3 regions of the Microbacterium croceum genome follow, and region 1 is predicted to be linked to each of the others. Evidence: predicted binding sites of a transcription regulator. Region 1 holds the regulator's gene; each other region holds the start of a gene.

The links. Region 1 encodes LexA, which represses DNA repair genes until DNA is damaged. Its sites were predicted from a motif close to TCGAACANNTGTTCGA; they were not measured.
Region 2: the regulator LexA is predicted to act here: its motif matches at 1,009-1,024, upstream of recA (recombinase RecA).
Region 3: the regulator LexA is predicted to act here: its motif matches at 886-901, upstream of KZC51_RS00875 (HNH endonuclease signature motif containing protein).

What each region holds. Positions count from the first base shown of each region.
Region 1 covers NZ_JAHWXN010000002.1:38,079-40,277, reverse strand. The annotation lists gene KZC51_RS14230 (arsenic resistance protein) at 1-560, opposite strand, end outside; gene lexA (transcriptional repressor LexA) at 631-1,317, opposite strand; gene KZC51_RS14220 (LysM peptidoglycan-binding domain-containing protein) at 1,628-1,990, shown strand; gene KZC51_RS14215 (histidinol-phosphate transaminase) at 2,053-2,199, shown strand, end outside.
Region 2 covers NZ_JAHWXN010000001.1:2,193,220-2,195,418, forward strand. The annotation lists gene KZC51_RS10320 (CinA family protein) at 1-257, shown strand, start outside; gene KZC51_RS10325 (helix-turn-helix domain-containing protein) at 399-707, shown strand; gene KZC51_RS10330 (DUF3046 domain-containing protein) at 730-954, shown strand; gene recA (recombinase RecA) at 1,221-2,199, shown strand, end outside.
Region 3 covers NZ_JAHWXN010000001.1:200,236-202,434, forward strand. The annotation lists gene KZC51_RS00865 (ATP-binding cassette domain-containing protein) at 1-226, shown strand, start outside; gene KZC51_RS00870 (hypothetical protein) at 304-753, opposite strand; gene KZC51_RS00875 (HNH endonuclease signature motif containing protein) at 912-2,199, shown strand, end outside.

The DNA of each region.
Region 1 (2,199 bases):
GCCAGCGCCTGCACCACGGCGGCCGCGCCCAGGGGGAGGAGGATCAGGAGCACGAACGCTCGGATGAACGGACCCGCGTCGATCAGCGGGGCATCCGAGCCGAGGAAGAGCAGCAGATACAGCGGCAGCAGGACCATCTGAGCCAGCATGAGCAGCGGAGCGGCCGCGAGCAGCTTCGACGCGGACCCGCCGGCCTGACCCGTGAAGACGATGACATAGTCGACGCACGGCGTGAGCAGCACGAGGAGCGCGCCGACCAGGAGGGCATCATCGTCGGCCACGAGGCGCGACAGGGCGAACGCGACGAGCGGGACCAGCGCGAAGTTGAGCACGCCGAGCGCGCCGAGGAACCTGACGTCGCGCAGGGACTCGCCGAGCCGCCGGAAGGGAACCGAGAGGAAGGTGGTGAACAGCAGCAGGCCGAGCACCGGCTCGATCGCGAACTCCAGGGAGTCGCTGCCGGGAACGGCGAGGCCGAGACCGACACCGATCAGGATGGCCGCGAGGTACAGCGCGACCTGATGCCGCTCCAGCCAGGGGGTGCGCGTCGTCTCAGCCATGGCCTCCCACTGTACGAGGGTGACGGAGCGTCACCGGCGAACCTCGGTCGAGGGAGTGCGCCGTCGAGGGTCAGACGGCGCGGAGCACGGCGACGACCTTGCCGAGCACCGTGGCCTCGTCGCCCGGGATCGGCTCGAACGCGGAATTGCGCGGCAGCAGCCAGGTGTGGCCGTCTCGTCGACGGAAGGTCTTGACGGTCGCCTCGTCGTCGAGCATCGCCGCGACGATCTCGCCGTTCTCCGCACTGTTCTGCGAGCGGACGACCACCCAATCGCCGTCGCAGATCGCTGCGTCGATCATCGACTCACCGGAGACCTTGAGCATGAACAGGTCGCCTTTGCCAACGAGCTGCCGGGGGAGAGGGAAGATCTCCTCGACCTGCTGCTCCGCGGTGATCGGCACCCCGGCCGCGATGCGACCCACGAGTGGCACGAGTGCGGCGTCCCCGACGGGCGTCGCCACATCGGCCGGGTTCTCGGTGCTGGAGCCGGGAAGGTCGATCAGCACCTCCATCGCCCTGGTCTTGCCGGGGTCGCGTCGCAGGTAGCCGCTCAGCTCGAGCTGCCCGAGCTGATGAGTAACGCTCGAGAGCGACTTGAGTCCCACCGCGTCGCCGATCTCGCGCATGCTCGGCGGGTACCCCTGCTGAGCGATCGAGGCCTGGATGACCTCGAGGATCGCCATCTGCTTGGGACTCAGGCTCTTCCGACGGCGCGTGCGCGGTGCCTCTGGCTCGAGGGCTGAGTTCTCGCTCATGATGCTCCTTCGGTGCGCGTCTCCGACGCCGCTCTTCGAATGTCGGAGGCCCGTGGTGGGGTGTTCCTATCGAAACCGTATCCGAGAATCATGCGGAGCTGGAAGATCTGTTCGAGCGTGTCGGCGGATTGGCGGGTGCGGTTTCGAAGAAAGCTTGACAGATGTTCGAAATCGAAGATATCTTCGGAACGTAGCTTCGCATTCAGCTCTCCCGGCCGAGTGCAGGATGCGAACGCTACGCCAACTTCCACCGGCCCGAGCGGCAGGCGGCTGATTCCCCCGGCAACGGGGCGACGCAGAGGAGCACACCATGAGCACCATCACCTTCGGCACCGCAGCAGTCATCCCGGCCCGTCCGGCGACGCGTCTTCGGCTGACGGTGCGCGGTCGCCGCGTGATGCTCGTTCTCGCGGCGCTGCCGCTCGCCGCAGGGATCGCGTTCGCCGCGATCAGCGGCGGCAGCGCGCTCGCCTCGAATGAGAGCACCGGAACGGTCAGCTTCGAGACGGTCACCGTCCTCCCCGGAGACACGCTGTGGTCCATCGCGAGCAAGATCGCGCCGACCGCCGACCCCCGCGAGGTCATCGGAGAGATCACCCGCCTGAACGTCCTCCAGACCGGCGAGCTGCAGATCGGTCAGACCCTGTCGATCCCGACGCAGTACACGAACTGAACGTGATCCGCGTCACCGTTCCTCTGCCATAACGCTCACCGCGTCCCGCTGAGCGTTCTAGCATGGGAAGGGTGACCGCTTCACTCGATGACCTGCCGCTCCGCGACGACCTGCGCGGGCTGACTCCTTACGGTGCCCCGCAGGCGCCGCTGCCGATCGCCCTCAACGTGAACGAGAACACGCATCCGATTCCGGATGAGGTGGCCAGC
Region 2 (2,199 bases), on a different contig from region 1:
TGGCGCTGCAGATGGCGGAGGGGGTGCGTCGCGCCGTGAGCATCGACGGCCTCGCCGCTGACGTCGGAATCTCGACGACAGGTATCGCCGGACCGGACTCTCCGGACGGTCAGCCGGTAGGGACGGTCCATGTCGGTGTGGTCACGCCTGAGGCGTCGCGCACAGCGGCGTTCCTGTTCGATGGGAACCGGGCGCAGATCCGTTCTGCAACGGTCGACGTGGTGCTGCGCACGCTGTGGGATGTGCTCGGGGAATAGCCGGCGTCGCTCCGCCGTTACGAATGATGTGCTCACATTCAAACCACAGAGTGCAGGGGTAGATTTTGTGAAAGCCAGTAGGACTAGACTGGCGATCTCGTCGGAGGAGACTCCGAATTCACGATCCGGGAGGAGGTTCCGATGATTCTTGTACGACAGGAAATCGGCGATGTGCTGAGGGACTTCCGCCTGCAGAAGGGCCGCACCCTCCGGCAGGTCGCGAGCAAGGCATCGGTGGCGTTGGGCTACCTCAGTGAGGTGGAGCGCGGCCAGAAGGAAGCGTCGAGCGAGATCCTCGCTTCTGTAGCCGACGCACTTGACGTGCCGATCTCGACCATCATGCGAGAGGTCGGCGATCGCATCTCCGTGCTCGAGGGTATCCAGGTCTTCCCTGACGTGGTTCCGGACGACCTGGTGGCCTCTATCGAGCCCGAGCTCTCGCTGCGCTGAGGCGCGGGTTCTACGTTCCTCGATGCGTCGAAGCGAATTCCTCCGCGCTGTGGAGTCGGAGTTCGGAACACGCGTGTCCTCTCTTCTCCAGGATCTGGTGCTCACCCCGCTGCGTGATCGCACGGCCGCGGAGGCCCTCGAGGCGGGCGTTCCCCCGCGGGACATTTGGTTCGCCTTGTGCGATGAGATGGATGTGCCTGAAGATCGTCGCCATGGTGCCGGGAGGCTCGAGCCGCGTAAGCGCTGATCTGTACCGGTGTTCGATGTTTCCGGCTCCCAACCCGCCGTGATCGGCGTGTCGTCGAAGATGCGTTCGAATCGGGCGTAGTCTTCTGCACAAGTGGTTCAGAGCTAGTGCTCTCCACCGTTCGTGGGCTCCTCGGCCGAATGTCGGAGGCCTCACATACGGTGAAGACATGGCCGATGAGCCATACGCCTTGTCGGAGAGTTTCTCCCAGCCGGGAGCGCCGCGACAGCCTACAGGCGGCACCACGCGAGCAGAAGGAACACATCATGCCATCACCTGCAGACCGCGAGAAGTCTCTGGAAACAGCTCTCGCTCAGATCGATCGCCAGTTCGGAAAGGGCTCGGTCATGCGGCTGGGCAGCGACGAGCGTGCTCCTGTCGCCGTGATCCCCACCGGATCCATCGCTCTCGACGTCGCTCTCGGCGTGGGGGGCCTGCCGCGCGGTCGAATCGTCGAGATCTACGGTCCGGAGTCCTCTGGTAAGACGACTTTGACCCTGCACGCGATCGCCAACGCCCAGCGCGCCGGCGGTATCGCTGCATTCATCGATGCCGAGCACGCGCTCGACCCTGACTACGCGGCGAAGCTCGGCGTCGACATCGACGCATTGCTGGTGTCTCAACCCGATACAGGAGAGCAGGCGCTCGAGATCGCCGACATGCTCGTGCGCTCCGGCGCGATCGACCTGATCGTCATCGACTCGGTGGCTGCACTCGTGCCGCGAGCCGAGATCGAGGGTGAGATGGGCGACTCGCATGTCGGTCTCCAGGCACGTCTCATGTCGCAGGCGCTTCGCAAGCTCACGGGTGGGCTCAACCAGACCAACACCACGATGATCTTCATCAACCAGCTGCGCGAGAAGATCGGTGTCTTCTTCGGCTCTCCCGAGACCACGGCCGGTGGAAAGGCGCTGAAGTTCTACGCGTCCGTGCGACTCGACATCCGTCGGATCGAGACGCTGAAGGATGGCACGGATGCTGTCGGTAACCGTACTCGTGTCAAGGTCGTGAAGAACAAGATGGCGCCACCGTTCAAGCAGGCGGAGTTCGACATCCTGTACGGAATCGGCATCTCGCGCGAGGGCAGCCTGATCGACTTCGGTGTCGAGCACGCCATCGTGAAGAAGTCCGGCTCCTGGTACACCTACGACGGCGATCAGCTGGGGCAGGGCAAAGAGAACGCCCGGACGTTCCTGCTGAACAACCCCGACATCGCGCTGGCGATCGAGACCCAGATCAAGCAGA
Region 3 (2,199 bases), on a different contig from region 1:
GATGCTCGCTGCCGCCGCGCGCGCCTACTACGAGGACGAGCCGAAGGACTACCCGCTCGGCTCCGAGGGCTCCGAGGGCTCCGAGGGCTCCGCGTGGAGCGTCGCCTCCACGGGCGTCATCGACACCGTGCCCGCCGCGGAACCGGTCGTGACGGATGCGGACGCTCCGGCATCCGACGAGCACCACGAAGGCGAGCACCACGAAGGCGAGCACCGTCAGGACTGACGCCGGCGCGCTCCGACAGGCGAGAAGCCCTCCCCGACCTTTGGGTCGCGGAGGGCTTCTCACATGTCAGCGGGGTGTCAGGCGGGCCGAGGACGGATGACCGGACGACGGCTGCCCTTCGTCACGGGCGTCGGCGAGGTCGCCACGATCTCCTCGACATCGGCGGCCTCGCTGGAGACCTCGAGGCGCAGGGCCTGCGTGAGCGAGAGTCCGTGTCGGGTCGTGAGGATCAGACGCCGGTACTGCGCGTCCCCGTCGAGGTCGATCACGACGCTCGGACGGCGGCGACGGATCAGCACGAAATCCAGGCTGCCCGCGGCCTTCCAGCTGCCGGCAGCGAGGATGCCGGGGATGTGGGTGCCGGGGTTCGGCACCCCCCGCAACCAGGTCCACGCGTCATCGGTCAACTGCACCTTGGTGATGGTCTCGCGTGCGATCCGCAGATTCTCACGGTGGAAGGTCGCGGCACGTTCGATCGGCGAGAGCACGACCTCCAGTTGCGTCTGATCCAACAGCAACGTCACCATGACTCCAGTCTGCCAGCGCGGTCCTGCCAGTTGTCTGGAAGTTGCTCACAGGAACGCAACGATCCGTTGTCGGAACCCGCCATCCGGGCGACGCACGCGGTGGCCGCGCCTGTGGATGACTCCGACCGAGTGTCGTACATATGTTCTAGGCTAGCAGCATGTCACAGACCTCTTCCGACCACTCCGAGCAGCGTGCCGCGCTGCTCGATGCGTGGGTGGAGAAGCGGCGCCAGATCGCCCGGCTCGAGGCGGAATCGATGGAGCTGCTCGTCGATCGCGTGCTCCTGCGCGATGCGGAGACGCAGGAGAGCCCCTACCACCGCGACACGATCCACCGGTCGATGATCGCCGAGTACTCCGCCGCCGGCCACGTCTCGCAGGGCAGCGTCGAGTACGCGTTCTCCGACGCCGTGTTCCTCGATTCCGATCATCCCGTGGCCCGTGCGTCGTTCCATCGGGGCGGGATCACGGCGGCGCATGTACGCGAGATCGTCCGCGCCGGTGCGGTGGTGCGCGAGGCCGTCCGCGAGGGGACGGCGGATGCCGCGGCCCTGGAGCTCTACGACACCGCAGCCGTGGTCGTCGCCGAGCACGACACACCGGCGCGCACTCGCCCCCTCGTGCGGCAGATCGCCGCGGCCCTCGCAGGCGAGACACTGGTCGATCGGCATCGCCGCGCGGCATCGGAGCGACGCGTCACGATGCGCTCCGTCGACGACGGGCTCGCGCTGATCACCGTGGTGGTTCCCGAGCACCTGGCAGCGGCGATCATGGACCGGCTCACGCATCTCGCCCGTGGGGTCATCGCGGCGCGCGACGACGTCGAACCGGTGCTCGACCCGGACGACCTCGACTCCGGGGAGAGTCCGATCTTCCCCGAAGACCTGGACTGGAGCGCGCCAGGGATCGACGAGTGGACCATCTTCGGCGATCGCGACACCTTCACCACCGACCCACTGCCCGAGCCGTGCCCCGTCGAGGCCCCGGCCGACACGCGGACGATCGACCAGGTGCGTACGGATCTGCTCACCGATCTGCTGCTCGCGTCCGACCCCAGCGATGCGGCCGGGGCGGGTGTCGACCGGATCCAGGCCCACGTCCAGGTGACGATCGCCGCGACGACGCTGGCCGGCACCGACGACCGCCCCGCCGAGCTCGACGGCTTCGGGCCGATCGATCCTGACATCGCCCGCGATCTCGCCGGGCGCAATGGCGGCTGGTCCCGGCTCTTCCTCGACCCGACCGGAATGGTCACCCAGACCGACACGTACAGTCCGACCGAGGGCATGCGCCGATTCCTGCGGGCGCGCGACCAGCACTGCCGGTTCCCCGGCTGTCGGATGCCGGTGCACCGCTGTCAGATCGATCACAACCACGACCATGCGCGGGGCGGACGCACGAGTCTGTCGAACCTCAGTCACTTCTGCGCAGGACACCACGTGCTGA